Regions from separate parts of the Streptomyces sp. NPDC018000 genome, predicted to be linked through region 1. Evidence: riboswitches for the same ligand, from Rfam matches in the RefSeq annotation. Region 1 holds a riboswitch; each other region holds the start of a gene.
The links. A riboswitch is a leader RNA that binds a small molecule or an ion and turns the genes downstream of it on or off. The one in region 1 is predicted to bind thiamine pyrophosphate.

Region 1 (4,867 bases):
GGGATGAGCCCGTCGCGGAACGCAACCCGGACGGACTTCACCCGGTCAGTGAGATCCGTGCCCAGAACGTGCGGCCGCCGTCGGCCTCCAACCGCGTTCCCAGTGCCTGGGCGGAGTGCGCGACCACCACCAGACCTCGACCATGTTCGTTGGCGTTGCCGACGCGACGCGGGTACGGGACGAACGATGTGCCGCCTTCGTCCTGGACTTCCACGAGAAGCCAGTCGCCGTCCGTTCGCAGGCGGCAGGTGATCGAGATGCTGTTCGTGTGGACGATGGCGTTGGTCATCAGCTCAGAGATCACGAGTAGGGCCGCACATCGGGCACCCTCATTTGTCACGTCCTCGGAATCCATCCACACCCGGGCCAGATGGCGGCAGACCGGCACCGCTCGCTCCAGTGACGGCACGCGGAACGAGGCGGACTGTCTCGTAGGCCTGTCGTCGGCCAGGGCCCGGGCTGATGCCGTTTTCGGCCATTGTTCAATCTCTTGGGGGGACAGTGCGATCTGTGCCCCCGACCAAGCAGTCGGCAGCATTGCTCTTCCTCTCGTCCTGGGCCTTGCTCAGACGGCGGGGAGGCAGGTTCGCGCTTCCGGACGGGACGCGGCACAAGCCGCTGGCTGCGAATTTCCTGCCCTGCGATGTGCGCCGGACGGGGCCACCGTGCAGGGAGCCCAGGGGCGTTCAGCGGTAGGAAGCGGCCAGTCGGCACCGGATGCCGGCACCGACTGGCGGATCCAAACCCCTCCCACGGGGGTGCCCATTGCGGCAGACCCCCCTCGGCAGATCCCCAGGCCTTCACCGCGCCTGGACAGCTACAAGAGAAATGAGCAGCCGCTCCCCCGGAGAGGGTGGGCGGCCCACCGGTTTGGATAGTGATAGTTATCCTCTGCGTCAGATATGACAGCAACAAAGCTGACAGGCTACCACTCGAATGGCGTAGTCGTAGCAATATGAGTGCCCCGCGCCGAACCGCTTTAGTGCAGCCTCGGTGCTGCGAATGAAGTGAACGGCGGTGAGGGGCTCGGCCATGGATTGGACGCCAGAGCGACAGGCTTCCTGCAGTGACGTCGTGTCGGGTGAGTGAGATCCAGCCATGCTCTCCATCCATGTCTGCATCACAGACAAACCGTTTCCTTTGCTCATCCCGAAGTGCCCGCCCGGATCTCGAGAGCGCGCATTTACGGGAAAGTGAGACTCCTTTCACGGTTAAGGTGATCACGCTTGGTTCTTGCAGATGAGTCAAGGGAGGGAGCTTTGCCGTCATCGCATCGATTCGGCCAAAAGGTCCCTCGTTGGATATTGCTCTGTGTAACCGGATGAACGTGAGGCGGCCAGCAGGAGTTGAGCAGGCCTCGTGCGGGCCCCAGGGTTCCGTTCCATCTGTGATCCACCTAGTTGGAATTTGAGTCCCCCGCCGCTCCAATGGCCGCGACGATGTCGGCGATACCGTCACGGGCCTCCTGCGCCTTGTCGGAAACCGCCTTCACCTCCAGCATGCATCGCCTGGCGAAGGCGGGCCCGGCGGCCCTGGGGGCCGAGGCCGTGCGGCCCTTCGCTGCCAGACCCGCGGCGAGCGATGATGGATGGCGAAGCGGTTTGTCCCGTCGGTCCCCCTACGAGGGATGACCTGGGGAAGTGACGTGCAAATGATGTTCTGGTACGACCACGGCATGAGCGGCTGGAGCTGGTTCGCGATGGCCGTGGGCACGGTGCTGTTCTGGGCGTTGATCATCACCGTCGGCGTCCTGCTCTACCGAGCCCTGGCCCGCCCCGCCCCGCCCAGCAGCGAGCACCCCGCCTGGCACAAGACACCCCCGCCGGGCGGACCTGAGCAGATCCTCGCCGAGCGGTATGCGCGCGGCGAGATCGACGAAGAGGAATACCAGCGTCGCCTGGCTACCCTTCGCGGCTCACGACCGGGCCCGGCGTAGATCTCAGCCGCAGACCGGCGGCTGACCGTACGTGGAAGGTCCGGGAGATCGGCTGCCGACCTCCTGGCCGCCTCGCAGGCCCCTACTCGGGTGCAGACGTCTACGCCCGGGCCTGTCGGCTGCGGGGCGAAAGCAGCGTGTACACCACCGGCTCGGAGGTGCAACGGAGTTATGTGCCGGCCAAGGCATGCTCGCCGGGCCGCGAGCCGCGCCCACCTCCGAAACCCGTCCGTCGCCTCGCGTCCGCTGGCAAGATTCGGTCCATGACCGACAGCACCCCTGGCCGGAAGGCCCGCGAGCTGCTTACCCAGGCATCCCAGCATCCGGTTGCCAGTCCTCAGCGCGACGCGCTGGTGGCCGAAGCCGCCGTGTGGGCACAGTTGGAGCACGCAGCCGCCATGGACCGTCACACGGCCGCAGCGGTCGATGTCGAGTCCTCACTGGCCGCCCTCGCCGCCCCCGCGCAGAAACTCGGCGGTGAGGTCGGCAACCTGACCCAGCAGATCAAGCTCAGCCAGAAGTGAGCGAGTACAAGGAGGGAGGCCATCGGGGGCCGATAGGGAGTGCGAGTACTGGTCCCGGCGATGTGAGAGCCGGAGCGATCGGGTTAGTCTGTCCGCCGTACCGGACACGGGGTGCCCCATCCCAGGGCTGAGATCACACCCGTCGAACCTGAACCAGTTCGTACTGGCGGAGGGATGTCATCCATGCCTTTGGCGCATGTTTCCGGCGGGCTGCCCGCCGACGGCCGGCAGACCGCGCCACCCCGCGTCCTGACGATCGCCGGATCCGACTCCGGCGGCGGAGCCGGAATCCAGGCCGACCTGAAGACCATGCTGGCGCTCGGCGCCCACGGAATGAGCGTGCTCACGGCTGTCACTGCACAGAACTCCCTGGGTGTGCAGGGCGCATGGGAAGTCCCCGTGGAAGCGGTGCGCGCGCAGTACCGCAGTGTCGTCGACGACATCGGTGTCCAGGCGGTCAAGACGGGGATGCTCTCCTCGCCCGAACTGGTCAGGGCGGTCGCCGAGCTGTTGTCGGATGTGGCGGCCCCGGTCGTCGTGGACCCGGTGAGCGTGTCCAAGCACGGAGACAAGCTGCTGGCCGACGACGCGCTGGATGCCGTACGGACCACGCTGCTGCCGGTTGCGACGGTGGCCACGCCGAATCTCGACGAGGTCGCGCAGCTCACCGGCATCGCGGTGACGGACGAAGCAGGCATGCGCCGCGCCGCCGCGCTGCTGCTCACGTACGGTCCCCGCTGGGTGGTGGTGAAGGGCGGTCACCTGCCGGGCGAGGCAGTGGACCTGCTGACGGACGGCGAAGAAGAGCACTGGCTGCGCGCGCCCCGGCACGACAACCGCCATACCCACGGTACGGGCTGCACGCTCGCCTCGGCCATCGCGGTGGGCCTGGCGCAAGGCCGCCCGGTTCCCCATGCCGTAAGCCAGGCCAAGGACTACGCCACCGCGGCGATCGCGGCGGGGTTCGCTCTGGGGGGCGGCACCGGGCCGGTGGACCACGGCTGGCGGATCCGAGCGCGCAACTGACGCAAGCGGACGAGTCGCGCACTGCCGGTCCGTCACCTGGCCCCGCCGGGTGGCGGACTGTGCGGAGACATTCCTGCGGTTCGGGCTGTCGAGCAGGTCGAACCGGCCCCCGTCCTGCTCGCCTGCGGGTACGAGGCCGACCAGGTCCTCATCGCCGATGGCGACGCAATTGTTGCTGGGTCCGTACGCGCTCTCCGGTACGAACAGCGCGGTGAGCCGGTGCTCTGTCATGGCTCTTCCCCCTCGATCGGTCCGGCAGGTATGCGGACGGCGGCCTCCGACGGCCAGGAGAGCGAGACCCGCTCGCCGGGCACTACACGGGACGGGCCCTGGACGGCGACGAGTACCGGCTCCTCCAGGTGGGGGACGCGCACGGCGAGGTGTGACGTACCGCCGTGGAAGCTGACGTCGACGACCATGCCCGTGAGCCGGTCGTCCCCGACGTCGCTGCCGTGGCTTTCACCGGCGCCGATGTGGATGCGCTCCGGGCGCACGGCCGTGATGCCGTACGGGCCCGGAAGGAGATTGTTCGCGCCGACGAAGCCCGCGACGAAGGCGGTGCGCGGGCGTTCGTACAGCGCCACCGGTGCATCGGTCTGCTCGATGCGGCCCGCGTTCATGACGGCGATCCGGTCGGCGAGCGACATCGCCTCCTCCTGGTCGTGCGTGACCACGAGGAAGGTGATACCGACCTCGTCCTGCAGCCGCTTCAGCTCCAGCTGCATCTCAGCCCGCACCTGCTTGTCGAGCGCGGACAGCGGCTCGTCGAGGAGCAGCAGACGGGGCCGCTTCACGATCGCGCGGGCGAGCGCGACCCGCTGGCGCTGTCCGCCGGAGAGTTCGTGCGGCCTGCGGCGGGCGTACGCGGTCAGACCGACGGTGGCCAGGACCGCGTCGACCCGGTCGCGTACCTCACGGCGCGGGAGCCTTTCCCGCTCCAGCCCGTACGCCACGTTGCGCTCGACCGACATGTGCGGAAAGAGCGCGAACGACTGGAACATCAGATTGACCGGGCGCCGGTGCGGCTCCACGGCCAGCAGGTCCTCCCCGTCCAGTGTGACCGTGCCCGCGTCCGGGGTCTCGAAACCGGCGAGGATACGCAACAGGGTCGTCTTGCCGCAGCCGCTCGGCCCGAGCAGTGCGCAGAACTCGCCCTCGCCGATGTCCAGCGAGACGCCGTCCAGCGCCCGCGTCCGTCCGAAGCGGTGGTCGATGCCCTTGATCTCGATCAACTTGTCGCCTCCGGAGCACCGGGGTCGGTCGTACGGGTGAGCCGCTGCGCGGCCACGACGGCGGTGAAGCTGACCGCCAGCAGCAGTGTCGCCAGCGCGTTGATCTCCGGGGTGACACCGAAGCGGACCATCGAGTACACAACGACCGG
Region 2 (4,867 bases), on a different contig from region 1:
ACGACGGCCTTTCCCGGTCCGTACGGGTGCCGAAGCTCCGGCTTCCGCGCCGACCCCCGTGCGGTCCGCGGAGACGACCAGCGCAGCGAGCACCGTTGTCACCGGCACCGAGGCGACCAGTCCGATCGAACCGACCAGCGTTCGTACTATCTCCTCCGCCACCAGCTCGCTGTTGGCCACCGTCCCCACGCTGCTCTGGGCGATCGAGAACAGCAGCAGCAGCGGCAGTGCGGCGCCCGCGTAGGCGAGCACCAGCGTATTGACGACCGAGGCGATGTGATCGCGCCCGATCCTGATCCCTGCCCGGTAGAGCCCCCGAGCACCCATCGTCGGGTTCGCCTGGTGCAGCTCCCAGACCGCCGATGTCTGGGTGACCGTTACATCGTCGAGTACCCCGAGCGAGCCGATGATGACACCGGCCAGCAGCAGACCGCTCATGTCGATGTGCGGGTACAGGCCGTGGATGAGACCGGTGCTGTCGTCGGTGTTGCCGGTCAGGCTCGCCCAGCTGATGAATTGCGATCCGAGCAGCCCGATCAGCAGCAATGAGATCAGGGTGCCGATCACCGCGACCGATGTGCGGGCGGTCAGGCCGTGGCACATGTAGAGCGCGATCAGCATGATCGCGCTGGCGCCGACCACCGCGACGAGCAGGGGATTCGAGCCCTGGAGGATGGCTGGGAGGATGAACAGGGTCAGCACGGCGAACGATACGGCGAGCGCGACCAGTGCCATCACCCCGCGCATCCTGCCCACCGCGATCACGGCCAGGGCAAAGATCCCGGCCAGCAGCGTCATCGGGAACTTCCGGTTCACGTCCATCACCGAGTACTGCAGTTCACGGGGTGCGTCGGGGGCGTACGCCACGACCACGTCCTGCCCCTCGCGTAACTGACGGGGTGCATCGGGCTGGACGATCTCGGCGAAGATCCGGCCTTTGTCGTGGCCGGTCCTTACCTCGACGGTGGCCTTCGCGCACAGCCCGGGTCCGCTCCCCGACGACGGGGTGCTCTCGCCGCCGACGGGCGTCTGGGCGGCGTTCACGTCCTTGCAGTCCACCTTGTCGATGTTCACCACCTTTCCCTGCTGGGTCTGCCGGTCGAAGCCGACGCCGGTCCGCTCGTGCGAGGGCGCGCCGCCAGGCCAGAGCACCACCAGGCCGACGACGACCGCGGTGGCGAACGGGATGAGCACGGCCGCGATGACCTTGCGCAGATGCTTGGAGACGGGCGCGGCAGGGCCGTGGCTGTGCGAGTGGCCGTGCTGATGGCCCTGCGGTTCGGTGTCGATACGGGTGGACGTCACCGGCCGATCATCGCAAGGCGGGAAGGACCCTCTGTTCATTACGTCGGACAGGGCGCTAGCGTGGAGGAACCTTTGCACACGCGGGAGCTCGGAGCACCGGGCTGAGAGGGCGCTGATATCCGTACATCCGTACGGGAGAGGCTGCGCCGACCGCCGAACCTGTTACCGGGTAATGCCGGCGTAGGGAGTAGGTCTCATGACCACATCGGACGCACGCACGCCTGCCTCGAACCAGAGCGACGAGGCCGGGAAGTCCATCGGCTGGCACAAGGGGTACGCCCAGGGCTCACGCCCGGACATCCGGGTGCCGGTTCGTCAGGTGCACCTCACCAACGGCAAGGACGTGACACTGTACGACACGTCCGGGCCGTACACCGATCCCACCACCGAGACCGATGTCCGTCGCGGGCTCGCACCGCTGCGGGAGAACTGGATCATCGCGCGCGGCGACACCGAGGAGTACCCGGGCCGCCCCGCCTGCCCCGAGGACGACGGGCTCAAGCACACCTCGCCGCGAATGGGGTCTCCCCTGCTTGAGCGAAGCCGAGAGCTTGGGGAAGGGCTGCGCAACCTTGACGCGGTCTTCCCCGGCCGCCCGCGCCTGCCCCGTCGCAGCCGGGACGGGCAGCCGGTGACCCAGCTCGCGTACGCCCGCCGGGGTGAGATCACCCCGGAAATGGAGTACGTGGCGATCCGGGAGAACGTCGAACCCCAGGTGGTGCGCGAGGAGATCGCCGCGGGCCGGGCCGTGCTGCCGGCCAACGTCAACCACCCCGAGACCGAGCCGATGATCATCGGTAAGCGGTTCCTGGTGAAGGTCAATGCCAACATCGGCAACTCCGCGGTGACGTCCTCCATCGAGGAGGAGGTGGAGAAGATGACATGGGCGACGCGCTGGGGCGCCGACACGGTCATGGACCTTTCCACCGGGCGCAACATCCACACCACCCGTGAGTGGGTTCTACGCAACTCCCCCGTGCCGATCGGCACCGTTCCCCTCTACCAGGCCCTCGAAAAGGTCGATGGCCGAGCCGAGGAGCTGACCTGGGAGATCTACAAGGACACCGTTATCGAGCAGGCCGAGCAGGGCGTCGACTACATGACGGTCCACGCCGGCGTGCGCCTGCCGTATGTCCCGCTGACCGCCCGCCGCAAGACCGGCATCGTCTCCCGCGGCGGCTCGATCATGGCAGCGTGGTGCCTCGCACACCACAAGGAGTCGTTCCTGTACGAGCACTTCGAGGAGCTCTGCGAGATCCTCGCCACGTACGACGTGACGTATTCGCTGGGCGACGGGCTGCGCCCCGGCTCGATCGCCGATGCCAACGACGAGGCCCAGTTCGCCGAACTGCGCACGCTCGGTGAACTGAACACGATCGCCAAGCGGTTCGGTGTCCAGACCATGATCGAGGGCCCGGGCCATGTGCCGATGCACAAGATCAAGGAGAACATCGACCTCCAGCAGGAGATCTGCGAGGAGGCGCCGTTCTACACGCTCGGCCCGCTGACCACCGATGTCGCCCCGGCATACGACCACATCACCTCGGGCATCGGTGCGGCGCTGATCGCCTGGTGGGGCACGGCGATGCTCTGCTATGTCACTCCCAAGGAGCACCTCGGTCTGCCCAACCGGGACGATGTGAAGACCGGCGTCATCACGTACAAGATCGCGGCTCATGCGGCGGACCTCGCCAAGGGGCACCCGGGGGCGCAGGCCTGGGACGATGCGCTCTCCGACGCCCGTTTCGAATTTCGCTGGGAGGACCAGTTCAATCTGGCTCTCGACCCGGTCACGGCGCGGGAATTCCACGACGAGACGCTGCCGGCCGAGCCGGCGAAGACGGCGCACTTCTGCTCGATGTGCGGCCCGAAGTTCTGTTCGATGAAGATCTCCCAGGACATCCGTCGTGAACACGGCGGTTCCCAGGCGGAGATCGACGCGGGCATGGCGGAGAAGTCCAAGGAGTTCGCGGCGGCCGGCAACCGGGTCTATCTGCCGGTTGCGGACTGAGCCCGCCCGACGGCGTGGATGAGTGGCGGAGGCCTGCCGCAGGCCTTCGCCACTCATCGGCTGTTCTCTGTGAGCGCACAGCGGGATCCGGACGGTCAGCACCGAAGCGGCGACGAGTGGGGTGCCTGGATGAAAACCAGGTGATCATGGCGTTTGCGCATTCGTAGGATCCGCGCATGAGTGACATCGCGGTGGAGAAGACCGAGGCAGACCGACAGTCGTGCTGGAGGGGGCGGAGGGTCGCATTCGTTCCCGTCGAAGTCGATGACGCCGAGCTGCTGCAGGAGTGGCGGTCGGATCCGGCAACCGCCCATGCGATGGGCATCTGGCCGCGTTCGCTCTCGTCGCTGCGTGAGCGCATCGAGCGCGATCACGACGACCAGGACTGTGACAACTTCATCGTCGTGCTTCCCGACGGCACACCTGTCGGTCACACAGCCCTGACCGAGCAGAACGTTGCCGACGGTACGGCCGACGTCGAATTGATGCTGGCTCCGCAGCACCGCGGTCAGGGATACGGCACGGACGCACTTGATGCGTTGACGGATCTGGCGTTCGGCGAGTTGCCCATGCACCGCCTCCAAGCGGTCACCCACACGGACAACGCGGCCGCGCTCGCCGTCCTCGCCAAGTCGGGTTTTGTCCAGGAGGGGATACGTCGCTCGGCCTGCCTGCACCGGGGTCGCCGCCATGATGTCGCGGTGCTCTCATTGCTCCGTCCCGAATGGGAGGCACTGGCGCGTCCGAAGGCCTGGGACCTCTGACCCACGCTGGTTCCGGCACTCGGCTTGGGTTCGACGAAGGAGCCGTACCGGCGTCCTCGGGGTCGGCGCCGGACCCGGTCAGTCCGGTTCGTGCTCGGGTGCGCCGAAGTCGGGGCTGGTGAAGTCCGGGCTGGTGAACGTCGGGCGGGGGCCCGCCGGGCCATCGTCCGGACTGGAGAAGTCCGGCCGACTGTAGCCGATCTTCGGGATGCGGTTCGCCGAACGGTGCGGCGTGCGCGACGCGCGGCCGGCATCGGGGTCGGCGAGCGCGTCCCGCAGGAACGGCAGGATGCCGCGCTCCAGCAGTGCGTGGCGCCATGCCTCTCGGGCGCGCGCCACATCCTCCGGCAACTCGATATCGGCATCTTCGGCGGGCTGCGACGTCGACCCGTTGCGCAGCGCGGTGATGAGCAGTCCTACGGCCGCGGCCAGGATGGCGGCGGCCATGACCGCTGCGAAGAACCAGCCTGTGGCGACCATCGTGGAGGCGAAGGACGGCGGCGGATTGAGCAGTTTCAGCAGATAGCCGGACAGTAGGAATATGAACGCGGCGGTGCCGGCCAGCACGGGCGCCAGGACCGTGACGACGGCTCCTATGCCGGCGCCCGACTGGTTCCGGCTGTCCGTGCCGGACTCGGGGTGCGACTCCTGGCTCGCCCCTTCGGCCGGTCCGCGCAGTTCCTCGCGGGCCTTCACATAGTGGTTGTATTCGGCGGCGGCCGTCTCGGTGATCAGTGCCGTGGCGTCCAGCGCCATGGTGCGCAGCTGCACCGCATTGAGCCGCTCG
Region 3 (4,867 bases), on a different contig from region 1:
CCCGCCGATGGCGAACCACGGGCGCCGCTGGTCGAGCGAGGCTGCGTACCGCACGAGGTCCAGGCCCGGGGCGTACCGGCCCGGCTTGGTCGGGGTGGGCCAGCAGGGGCCGGTGCAGAAGTAGTCCACCCCGGGCTCGGCGACGGCCGCGTCGACCTCGGACTCGGCGTGGGTGGAGCGGCCGATCACCACGCCCTCGCCGATGATGGCTCGGGCGGCGGCAACCGGCAGGTCGCCCTGACCGAGGTGCAGCACATCGGAGCCGATGGCGTGGGCGACATCGGCCCGGTCGTTCACCGCGAGGAGCTTGCCGTGGCGCCTGCACGCTTCGGCGAAGACCGCCAGGTGTTCGAGTTCCTCGGCCGCTTCCATGCCCTTGTCGCGCAGCTGGACGATGTCCACCCCGCTGGAGAGAACGGCGTCGAGGAACGCGGAGAGGTCGCCTTGGCGCCTGCGGGCGTCCGTGCACAGATAGAGCCGGGCATCGGACAGCAGCGCGCGAGGCGTGGACATGGTGCGGTTCCCCCTGGAGAGCGTCGCGGAGCGGTCGTCGGCACGGCGCGGGGTGCGGGCAGCGCACTGCTGCGCGGCCCGCCCCTCACATGCGGCCTGCGGTCAGACGGCGAGCGCCTGGGCGCGGCGCTTCACCTCCGTGCCGCGATTCTCGCTCAGCGCCTGGGCAGGGGTGCCCGGCAGGGTCGGGTCGGGGGTGAAGAGCCATTCCAGCATCTCTTCGTCTGTGAAGCCGTCGTCCCTCAGGAGCGTCAGGGTTCCGGAGAGGCCCTTGACCACCTTGGTGCCGTCGATGAAGGCGCCGGGCACCTGGAGCGCCCGGTTCTCACCACGTCGTACGGCGATGAGCTGGCCCTCCTTGACCAGCTGCCGCACGCGGGTCACCTCGACACCGAGCATCTCTGCGATGTCGGGAAGGTGGAGCCAGTCGGGGACGAGAGCATCGATCTTTGCGTCAATCTCGGTCACAGGGACAAGCGTGCCATCCCGGACCGACAGTCGGTAGCCGGGCCGACCGTACGGGGGTCGGGATACGCCGTCAGAGGGTTGCCGACTTCAGCGGTACGGAGGGGTCGGCGGCCCGTGCCGGATCGAGCCGCGCCCCCGCCTCGATGAGCTTGCGCCCCTGCGCCAGATCGCGTGGCCGGCCGACGGCGAGGACCGCGACCAGGACGCCGTCCCGCAGCCAGCACACCGACCAGGAGGGACCGGCCGGATCGCCGCGCCACAACAGGGTGTCGCCGCCCCCGTGATGGCCCGCGTACTGCACGAACCGGTCGAACTGCTCGGACCAGAAGTACGGTACGGGGTCGTACGTCTGCGGCGCCGGACCGTCCTCGGCCCCCGCCCCGATGATGTTGGCAGCGGCGGTCCGCGGGCCCTGGAGAGCGTTGTCCCAGTGGTGGATGAGAAGGCGCTCTCCGTACCGGGCGGAGGGGAACGAGGCGCAGTCACCGACCGCGTACACATCGGGCAGCGAGCTACGCAGCGCCCCGTCGGCGGTCACCGATCCGTCGGCGCCGAGCGCGATGCCGGAGCCGGCCAGCCAGCCGGTGGCGGGCCGTGCGCCGATTCCGACGACGACCGCTCCGGCCGGGATCGTGCGGCCGTCGGCGAGGATCACCCGGCCGGGTTCGATGCGGGCGACCCTGGCTCCGGTGAGGAGTTCGGCGCCGCTCTCGGCGTACCAGGCGGTCATCGGGGCGGCGACCTCGGCGGGCAGCACGCCCGCGAGGGGCCGGTCGGCGGCCTCGACGACGGTGACCTCGCAGCCCGCGGCGCGGGCCGCGGTGGCGAATTCGGCACCGATCCAGCCCGCACCGACGACCACGACGCCGTGCTGCCCGTCAAGGACGGGCCGCAGCCGTGCCGCGTCGTCGAGGGTGCGCAGCAGATGGACCCCGGGAACGCCCTCGGCGCCGGGCAGGACGACAGGTTCGGCGCCGGTCGCGATCACCAGGACGTCGTAGGGAACGGGTCCTGACGGGGTGTCCAGCTCATGCGCGTCCGGCCGCACACCGGTGACCTCGCGGCCCAGTTGCAGATCGATGTCCAGCGCCTCGAAGTCGACGTCGAAGGCGGAGTCCTCGGCCTTGCCGAGCAGGACCGCCTTGGACAGCGGGGGCCGGTCGTAGGGCTGGTGCGGTTCGGCGCCGATCAGGACTACGGGGCCGGCGAAGCCCTGTTCCCGCAGGGCCACGGCCGTCTGCACGCCGGCCATGCCCGCGCCGACGATGACGACACGGCGCCCTGCCCGCCGGTCCGGCTGCTCTGACTGCTGCTGCTCGCTCACCCGTACACCTTAAGCATCTGACGGACCGTCAGGAAAGGGGGAGTCCTGGTCGGCGACCGGCGAGAGAACGAGTCCGCCGAGCGAACGGGCCACGGGGCTGCTCCCTTTCCGGGTCGGAGGAGGGGATTTACGACCTCGCCCACGATTGGCAGTGGGAGAAGGAGCGGCGTCTGGGGCCTTCGAATCCAAGGCGGAGGAGGGAGTCGGATGGGGTCTCCCCTGCTCGAACGCAGCTGAGAGCTTGGGGAAGGAGCGGATGGGGTCTCCCCCAGGTCGAGCGAAGCCGAGACCTTGGGGAAGACTGACGACAACGCCGGAGGCGGAGGTCCCGGACACCGCGACGCCTCTGACAATCGTGGGCGAGGTCGTTAGGGTGGCCGACGTAAAACACTCGCGGGAGCCCGGACGCACCGGGCTGAGAGGGAGGCTGGGCGGCCTCCGACCGTACGAACCTGATCCGGGTCATGCCGGCGAAGGGAGGGGCTGGACGCCCATGCGTTCTTCTCGGGACGGAAACGGATCCGACGTCCTTGTCATCGGGGGCGGGATCATCGGTCTGGTGACCGCCTGGCGGGCCGCGCAACGCGGACTGCGCACCGCGGTCGTCGATCCCGAACCGGGCGGCGGGGCCGCCCGAGTGGCAGCCGGCATGCTGGCCGCCGTCACCGAACTCCACTACGGCGAACAGCTGCTGCTGGGGCTCAATGTCGCCTCGGCCGCGCGCTATCCGGCCTTCGTGGCCGAGCTGGAGGCGGCGAGCGGACAGGAGACCGGCTTCCGCGCCTGCGGCACCCTGGCTGTCGCGCTGGACTCCGACGACCGTGCCCATCTGCGGGAACTGCACGCCCTGCAGCAGCGTTCGGGCCTGGAGTCGCAGTGGCTCACCGGCCGCGAATGCCGCCGCCTGGAGCCGATGCTCACGCCGGGCGTCCGCGGCGGTCTGCGGGTCGACGGCGACCACCAGATCGATCCCCGCCGGCTGGCCGCCGCACTGCTGACTGCCTGCGAGCGGGCCGGGGTGGCCTTCCACCGAGACTGGGTGGAGCGCCTGACGGTGATACGCGACCGGGCCGCCGGAGCCGTGCTCGCCGGGAGTACGGAGCTCGCCGCCGACCAGGTCGTGCTCGCCGCGGGCAGCCTCAGCGGCCGGCTCCCGGGGCTGCCGGACGAGGTCGTGCCGCCGGTCCGGCCGGTGAAGGGACAGGTGCTCCGGCTGACCGTGCCCGCGGCGAGGAGACGGACCTCGCCGTTCCTCACCCGGACGGTCCGGGCCGTCGTCCGGGGAAGCCAGGTCTATCTCGTACCGCGCGAGAACGGCGAACTGGTCGTCGGCGCCACCACCGAGGAGATGGGCTGGGACATCACCGTCACCGCGGGCGGCGTCTACGAGCTGCTGCGGGACGCCCACGAACTGGTGCCCGGCATCACCGAACTGCCGCTCACCGAGACCCGGGCCGGCCTGCGCCCCGCCTCCCCCGACAACGCCCCGCTGCTCGGCCCCACCGCCCTGCCCGGCCTCCACCTCGCCACTGGCCACCACCGCAACGGGGTTCTGCTCACCCCCGTCACCGGTGACGTCATGGCAGAGCTCCTGGCCGGCGGCGAGCTGCCCGAGATGGCCCGCCCCTTCACCCCACACCGTTTCTCGTCCGCCGCCTCCGTACGTCAGGAGCAGCCCGCATGACCGAGCCCGCACCGCTCTGCGTGTCCGTGAACGGCGAGGTCCGTCTCCTCGCCGCGGGCACCACCCTGGACACCCTTGTCGCCACCCTGACCGCCGCACGCTCCGGCGTCGCGGCCGCCGTCAACGAGAGCGTCGTCCCGCGCGGCCAGTGGCCCGCCGCCGCACTCAGTGACGGTGACCGCGTCGAGGTCCTGACCGCCGTCCAGGGAGGCTGACCGTGTCCGACGACCTCTTCACCCTCGGCGACGCCACCTTCGGCTCCCGGCTGATCATGGGAACAGGCGGGGCACCCAGCCTCGACGTGCTGGAACGCTCCCTGACCGCCTCCGGCACCGAACTGACCACCGTCGCGATGCGCCGCCTCGATCCGACCGTGCAGGGCTCGGTGCTCTCCGTGCTCCAGCGGCTCTCCATCCGTGTCCTGCCGAACACGGCGGGCTGCTTCACCGCGGGCGAGGCCGTACTGACCGCCCGGCTGGCCCGCGAGGCGCTCGGCACCGACTGGGTCAAGCTGGAGGTGGTGGCCGACGAGCGCACCCTGCTGCCCGACCCGATCGAACTGCTGGACGCCGCGGAGACGCTGGTGGACGACGGCTTCACCGTGCTGCCGTACACCAATGACGACCCGGTGCTGGCCCGCAGGCTCCAGGACGTGGGGTGCGCGGCGGTCATGCCTCTCGGCTCCCCCATCGGCTCCGGCCTCGGCATCCGCAATCCGCACAACTTCCAGCTGATCGTCGAGCAGGCCCGGGTGCCGGTGATTCTCGACGCGGGCGCCGGGACGGCCTCGGACGCGGCACTGGCGATGGAACTGGGGTGCGCGGCGGTGATGCTGGCGTCCGCGGTGACCAGGGCCCAGGAGCCCGAACTGATGGCCG
Region 4 (4,867 bases), on a different contig from region 1:
GTGCATGACGCCCAGCAAACTCGGCCCATGCCCATCGTGCCGGACGTTCCCGACACAGGTAGAGACGCTGACGACCGTGATGACCGGGACCAGGGGGCCGCGCACCTGAGCGGCGGCCCCCTGTTTCGTGACCAGAAGCCGCAGGAGCCCATGTCCACCGCGCCGCCGCCCCCGCAGAAGAAACGTGCGGGCCGTGATCTGCGATCCGCAATAGTGGTCGGCGTGGGGCTCGGCGCCGTCATTGTCGCCTCGCTGTTCATCGTGAAGGCCGTCTTCGTCGGTGTGATCGCCATCGCCGTCGTCGTGGGCCTGTGGGAGCTCACCTGCCGGCTGGAGGAGCGCAAGGGCATCAAGGCGCCGCTCATCCCGCTGGCGGTCGGTGGCGCGGCGATGGTGGTGGCCGGATACGTACGGGGCGCCGAGGGTGCCTGGGCGGCGATGGCGCTGACCGCACTCGCAGTGCTCGTCTGGCGGATGACCGAGCCTCCTGAGGGCTACCTCAGGGACGTCACGGCCGGCGTGTTCGCCGCGTTCTACGTACCGTTCCTGGCCACCTTCGTGGCCATGCTCCTGACCGCGGACGACGGGCCGCAGCGGGTGCTCACCTTCCTGCTGCTGACCGTGGTCAGCGACACGGGTGCGTACGCCGTCGGCTGGCGCTTCGGCAAGCACAAGCTCGCGCCGCGCATCAGTCCCGGGAAGACCCGTGAGGGCTTGTTCGGTGCCGTCGCCTTCGCGATGGTCGCCGGTGCGCTGTGCATGCAGTTCCTGATCGACGGCGGTTCCTGGTGGCAGGGTCTGCTGCTGGGGCTCGCGGTCGCGGCCAGTGCCACTCTCGGCGATCTGGGCGAGTCGATGATCAAGCGAGACCTCGGGATCAAGGACATGGGCACGCTGCTGCCGGGCCACGGCGGCATCATGGACCGGCTGGACTCGCTGCTGCCGACCGCCCCGGTGGTCTGGCTGCTGCTGGTGCTGTTCGTGGGTTCCGGCTGAGCCTCGGGACGGCCTCCCGTCCTGACCTGGGCTTTTACGAGTGAGGGTCCGTTGTCCACAGGGCGGCGGGTCCTCACTGCTTTGTCTGCGACACTGGATGAACCATGCCTAAGCCCGGAGAACTCACTTTCGTCGCACCCCGCGGAGCCAAGAAGCCGCCGCGGCACCTCGCCGACCTCACGCCCGCCGAGCGCAAGGAAGCCGTCGCCGCGATCGGCGAGAAGCCGTTCCGCGCCCAGCAGCTCTCACAGCACTACTTCGCGCGGTACGCGCACGACCCGGCCGAGTGGACCAACATCCCGGCCGGTTCGCGGGACAAACTTGCCGAGGTGATGTTCCCCGACCTGATGTCCGTGGTCCGCCACATCAGTTGTGACGACGACACCACCCGTAAGACGCTGTGGAAGCTGCACGACGGGACGCTCGTCGAGTCCGTCCTGATGCGCTACCCGGAGCGGGTGACGATGTGCATCTCGTCGCAGGCGGGATGCGGGATGAACTGCCCGTTCTGCGCCACGGGGCAGGCCGGTCTCGACCGTAATCTGTCGACCGCCGAGATCGTCCACCAGATCGTGGACGGCATGCGGGCGCTGCGCGACGGAGAGGTGCCGGGTGGGCCCGCGCGGCTCTCCAACATCGTTTTCATGGGCATGGGCGAGCCGCTCGCCAACTACAACCGGGTGGTCGGCGCGATCCGTCGGCTGACCGACCCGGAGCCGGACGGCCTGGGGCTCTCGCAGCGCGGGATCACCGTCTCCACCGTGGGCCTGGTGCCGGCCATGCTGCGCTTCGCCGACGAGGGCTTCAAGTGCCGTCTCGCCGTCTCGCTCCACGCGCCGGACGACGAGCTGCGGGACACGCTCGTGCCGGTGAACACGCGCTGGAAGGTGCGCGAGGTACTGGACGCGGCATGGGAGTACGCGGAGAAGTCCGGTCGCCGGATCTCCATCGAGTACGCGCTGATCCGTGACATCAACGACCAGGCGTGGCGCGGTGACCGGCTCGGCAGGCTCCTCAAGGGCAAGCGGGTGCACGTCAACCTGATCCCGCTGAACCCGACGCCCGGCTCCAAGTGGACCGCCTCGCGGCCCGAGGACGAGAAGGCGTTCGTCGAGGCGATCGCGGCACACGGAGTGCCGGTGACCGTGCGGGACACCCGCGGCCAGGAGATCGACGGGGCCTGCGGGCAGTTGGCGGCGGCCGAGCGCTGAGGCCGGAACGGCCAATGTAACCTGGGCCTGAAATCAACTTCATATTCCGACAGGGGAGCGCCACAGCGCTGAGAGTGCGGCACCGAGAACAGGTCGGCCGCAGACCCTCTGAACCTCGCCCGGGTCATTCCGGGTAGGAAGTTCGGTCATCAACTCATGCTGTTGCGCCCTGCCCGTTTCTCCAAGGGCAGGGCCGCGTCTCTTCCTGGCCAAAACCCAGGAGGAATCCACAATGAGCATCACGCGCAGAACCAAGCAGCTTGCGGCGACGGCTGTCACGGCCGCGCTCGGCGTCACGGCAGTTGCCGGATGCGGGAGTTCCGACACGTCGGACTCCGGTTCCGGCGGCACGAAGAGCTCCGATTCGAAGACCGTGACTCTCGTCAGCCATGATTCCTTCAACGTCTCCGAGGACGTGCTCAAGGAGTTCACCGAGGAGACCGGCTACACCGTCAAGGTGCTGAAGAGCGGCGACGCGGGTGTCGCGCTCAACCAGGAGATCCTGACCAAGGGCTCCCCGCGCGGCGATGTGTTCTTCGGCGTCGACAACACCCTGCTCTCCCGCGCCCTCGACAGCGGTCTCTTCACGCCGTACGAGGCGAAGGGCATCGACCAGGTGGCGGCCGGCACCCAACTGGACGCCGAGCACCGGGTGACCCCGATCGACACCGGCGACATCTGCGTCAACTACGACAAGAAGTACTTCGCCGACAAGAAGCTCGCGCCGCCGCAGTCCTTCGACGACCTGGCGAAGCCCGCGTACAAGAACCTCCTCGTCACCGAGAACGCCGCGACCTCCTCGCCCGGCCTCGGCTTTCTCCTCGGCACCATCGCCACCTACGGCGAGAACGGCTACCAGGACTACTGGAAGAAGCTGAAGAACAACGGAGTCAAGGTCGTCGACGGCTGGGAGCAGGCGTACAACGAGGAGTTCTCCGGCTCAGCAGGCGGCAAGAAGGCCAAGGCCGACCGGCCGCTCGTCGTCTCGTACGCCTCCAGCCCGCCCGTCGAGGTGCTGTACGCCAAGCCGCAGCCGGCCGAGGCCCCGACCGGGGTCGCCACCGGGACCTGCTTCCGTCAGACCGAGTTCGCCGGTCTGCTGAACGGCGCGAAGAACGAGGCGGGCGGCAAAGCTCTGCTGGACTTCCTGATCAGCAAGAAGTTCCAGGAGGACATGCCGCTCAACATGTTCGTGAACCCGGTCGTCAAGAGCGCTGAACTGCCGGAACTCTTCACGAAATTCGGCGCGACGGTGGACAAGCCGACGACCATCGCCCCGGACAAGATCTCCAAGAACCGTGAGCAGTGGGTCCAGTCGTGGTCCTCGCTCGTAGTGAAGTAGCGAAGACTCCCGTACGCGGAACGGACGCGGGCGGGAAGGACACACACGGGGAGGGGGCGCGCGGGGAGCTGTCGCGCGCCCGCTCCGGGCACGCGGGCTCCGCTCGCACGAAGGCGTGGCGCGGGAGCGCGGTGCGGCTCGGCCTGATGGCCGTGCCCATCGCGTTCTTCGCGCTGTTCTTCGCCTACCCCGTCGCCGCGATCGTAGGCCGCGGGCTGAAGGTGGACGGCGTCTGGCAGTTCGGCCGGATCGGCGAGGTGCTGGCCCGGCCGGAGATCCGCGACGTTCTCTGGTTCACCACCTGGCAGGCGCTCGCCTCGACCGCACTGACCCTGCTGATCGCGCTGCCCGGCGCCTATGTCTTCGCCCGCTTCGACTTTCCCGGAAAACAACTGCTGCGCGCGGTCGTCACCGTGCCGTTCGTCCTGCCGACCGTCGTCGTCGGGACGGCTTTCCTGGCGCTTCTGGGACGCGGCGGGCTCCTCGACGAACTCTGGGGCGTACGGCTCGACACCACCGTCTGGGCCATTCTGCTCGCCCATGTCTTCTTCAACTATGCGGTGGTTGTACGGACCGTGGGCGGGCTGTGGTCACAGCTCGACCCACGACAGGAGGAGGCCGCCCGGGTGCTGGGCGCCGGACGGTTCGCCGCCTGGCGGCGTGTCACCCTGCCGGCCCTCGCGCCCGCCGTGGCAGCCGCCGCGCTGATGGTCTTCCTCTTCACTTTCACCTCCTTCGGGGTCGTACAGATCCTCGGCGGCCCGGGGTACTCCACGCTGGAGGTGGAGATCTACCGGCAGACCGCCCAATTGCTCGACCTGCCGACAGCCGCCGTGCTGACGCTGGTGCAGTTCGCCGCGGTCGGCGCGATCCTCGCCGTGCACGCGTGGACCGTACGGCGCAGGGAGACCGCGCTGAAGCTGGTCGACCCGGCACAGACCGCCCGCAGGCCGCGCGGTGCCGGGCAGTGGGCGCTGCTCTGCGCGGTGCTGCTGACCGTGCTCGTGCTGATACTGCTGCCGCTCGGGGTGCTGGTCGAGCGCTCGCTGGCCACACCCGGCGGCCATGGCTTCGACTACTACCGCGCCCTGCGGTCCGTGGACGCCGGCGGCGGTACGTTCCTGGTCGCACCGATCGAAGCGATCTGGAACTCATTGCAGTACGCACTGGTCGCGACCGTCATCGCGCTGGTCATCGGCGGGCTCGCCGCCGCGGCGCTGACCCGGCGTGCCGGTCGGCTCGTCCGCGGCTTCGACGCCTTGCTGATGCTGCCGCTCGGGGTGTCCGCGGTCACCGTCGGCTTCGGCTTTCTGATCAC

Region 2: another riboswitch for thiamine pyrophosphate. It lies ahead of thiC (phosphomethylpyrimidine synthase ThiC); the one in region 1 lies ahead of thiD (bifunctional hydroxymethylpyrimidine kinase/phosphomethylpyrimidine kinase).
Region 3: another riboswitch for thiamine pyrophosphate. It lies ahead of thiO (glycine oxidase ThiO); the one in region 1 lies ahead of thiD (bifunctional hydroxymethylpyrimidine kinase/phosphomethylpyrimidine kinase).
Region 4: another riboswitch for thiamine pyrophosphate. It lies ahead of ACH4EW_RS22200 (thiamine ABC transporter substrate binding subunit); the one in region 1 lies ahead of thiD (bifunctional hydroxymethylpyrimidine kinase/phosphomethylpyrimidine kinase).

The regions. Positions count from the first base shown of each region.
Region 1 covers NZ_JBIRGM010000012.1:35,357-40,223, forward strand. The annotation lists gene ACH4EW_RS22810 (ATP-binding protein) at 38-538, opposite strand; gene ACH4EW_RS22815 (SHOCT domain-containing protein) at 1,652-1,936, shown strand; gene ACH4EW_RS22820 (hypothetical protein) at 2,200-2,460, shown strand; TPP riboswitch at 2,558-2,652, shown strand; gene thiD (bifunctional hydroxymethylpyrimidine kinase/phosphomethylpyrimidine kinase) at 2,644-3,486, shown strand; gene ACH4EW_RS22830 (ABC transporter ATP-binding protein) at 3,714-4,718, opposite strand; gene ACH4EW_RS22835 (ABC transporter permease) at 4,715-4,867, opposite strand, start outside.
Region 2 covers NZ_JBIRGM010000002.1:262,541-267,407, reverse strand. The annotation lists gene ACH4EW_RS05745 (YibE/F family protein) at 1-1,305, opposite strand, end outside; TPP riboswitch at 1,376-1,509, shown strand; gene thiC (phosphomethylpyrimidine synthase ThiC) at 1,502-3,316, shown strand; gene ACH4EW_RS05735 (GNAT family N-acetyltransferase) at 3,493-4,080, shown strand; gene ACH4EW_RS05730 (hypothetical protein) at 4,159-4,867, opposite strand, start outside.
Region 3 covers NZ_JBIRGM010000010.1:107,381-112,247, reverse strand. The annotation lists gene thiE (thiamine phosphate synthase) at 1-513, opposite strand, end outside; gene ACH4EW_RS21365 (Rv2175c family DNA-binding protein) at 616-981, opposite strand; gene ACH4EW_RS21360 (NAD(P)/FAD-dependent oxidoreductase) at 1,052-2,305, opposite strand; TPP riboswitch at 2,689-2,801, shown strand; gene thiO (glycine oxidase ThiO) at 2,799-3,989, shown strand; gene thiS (sulfur carrier protein ThiS) at 3,986-4,204, shown strand; gene ACH4EW_RS21345 (thiazole synthase) at 4,207-4,867, shown strand, end outside.
Region 4 covers NZ_JBIRGM010000011.1:99,504-104,370, reverse strand. The annotation lists gene ACH4EW_RS22210 (phosphatidate cytidylyltransferase) at 1-996, shown strand, start outside; gene rlmN (23S rRNA (adenine(2503)-C(2))-methyltransferase RlmN) at 1,101-2,207, shown strand; TPP riboswitch at 2,249-2,365, shown strand; gene ACH4EW_RS22200 (thiamine ABC transporter substrate binding subunit) at 2,440-3,549, shown strand; gene ACH4EW_RS22195 (ABC transporter permease) at 3,696-4,867, shown strand, end outside.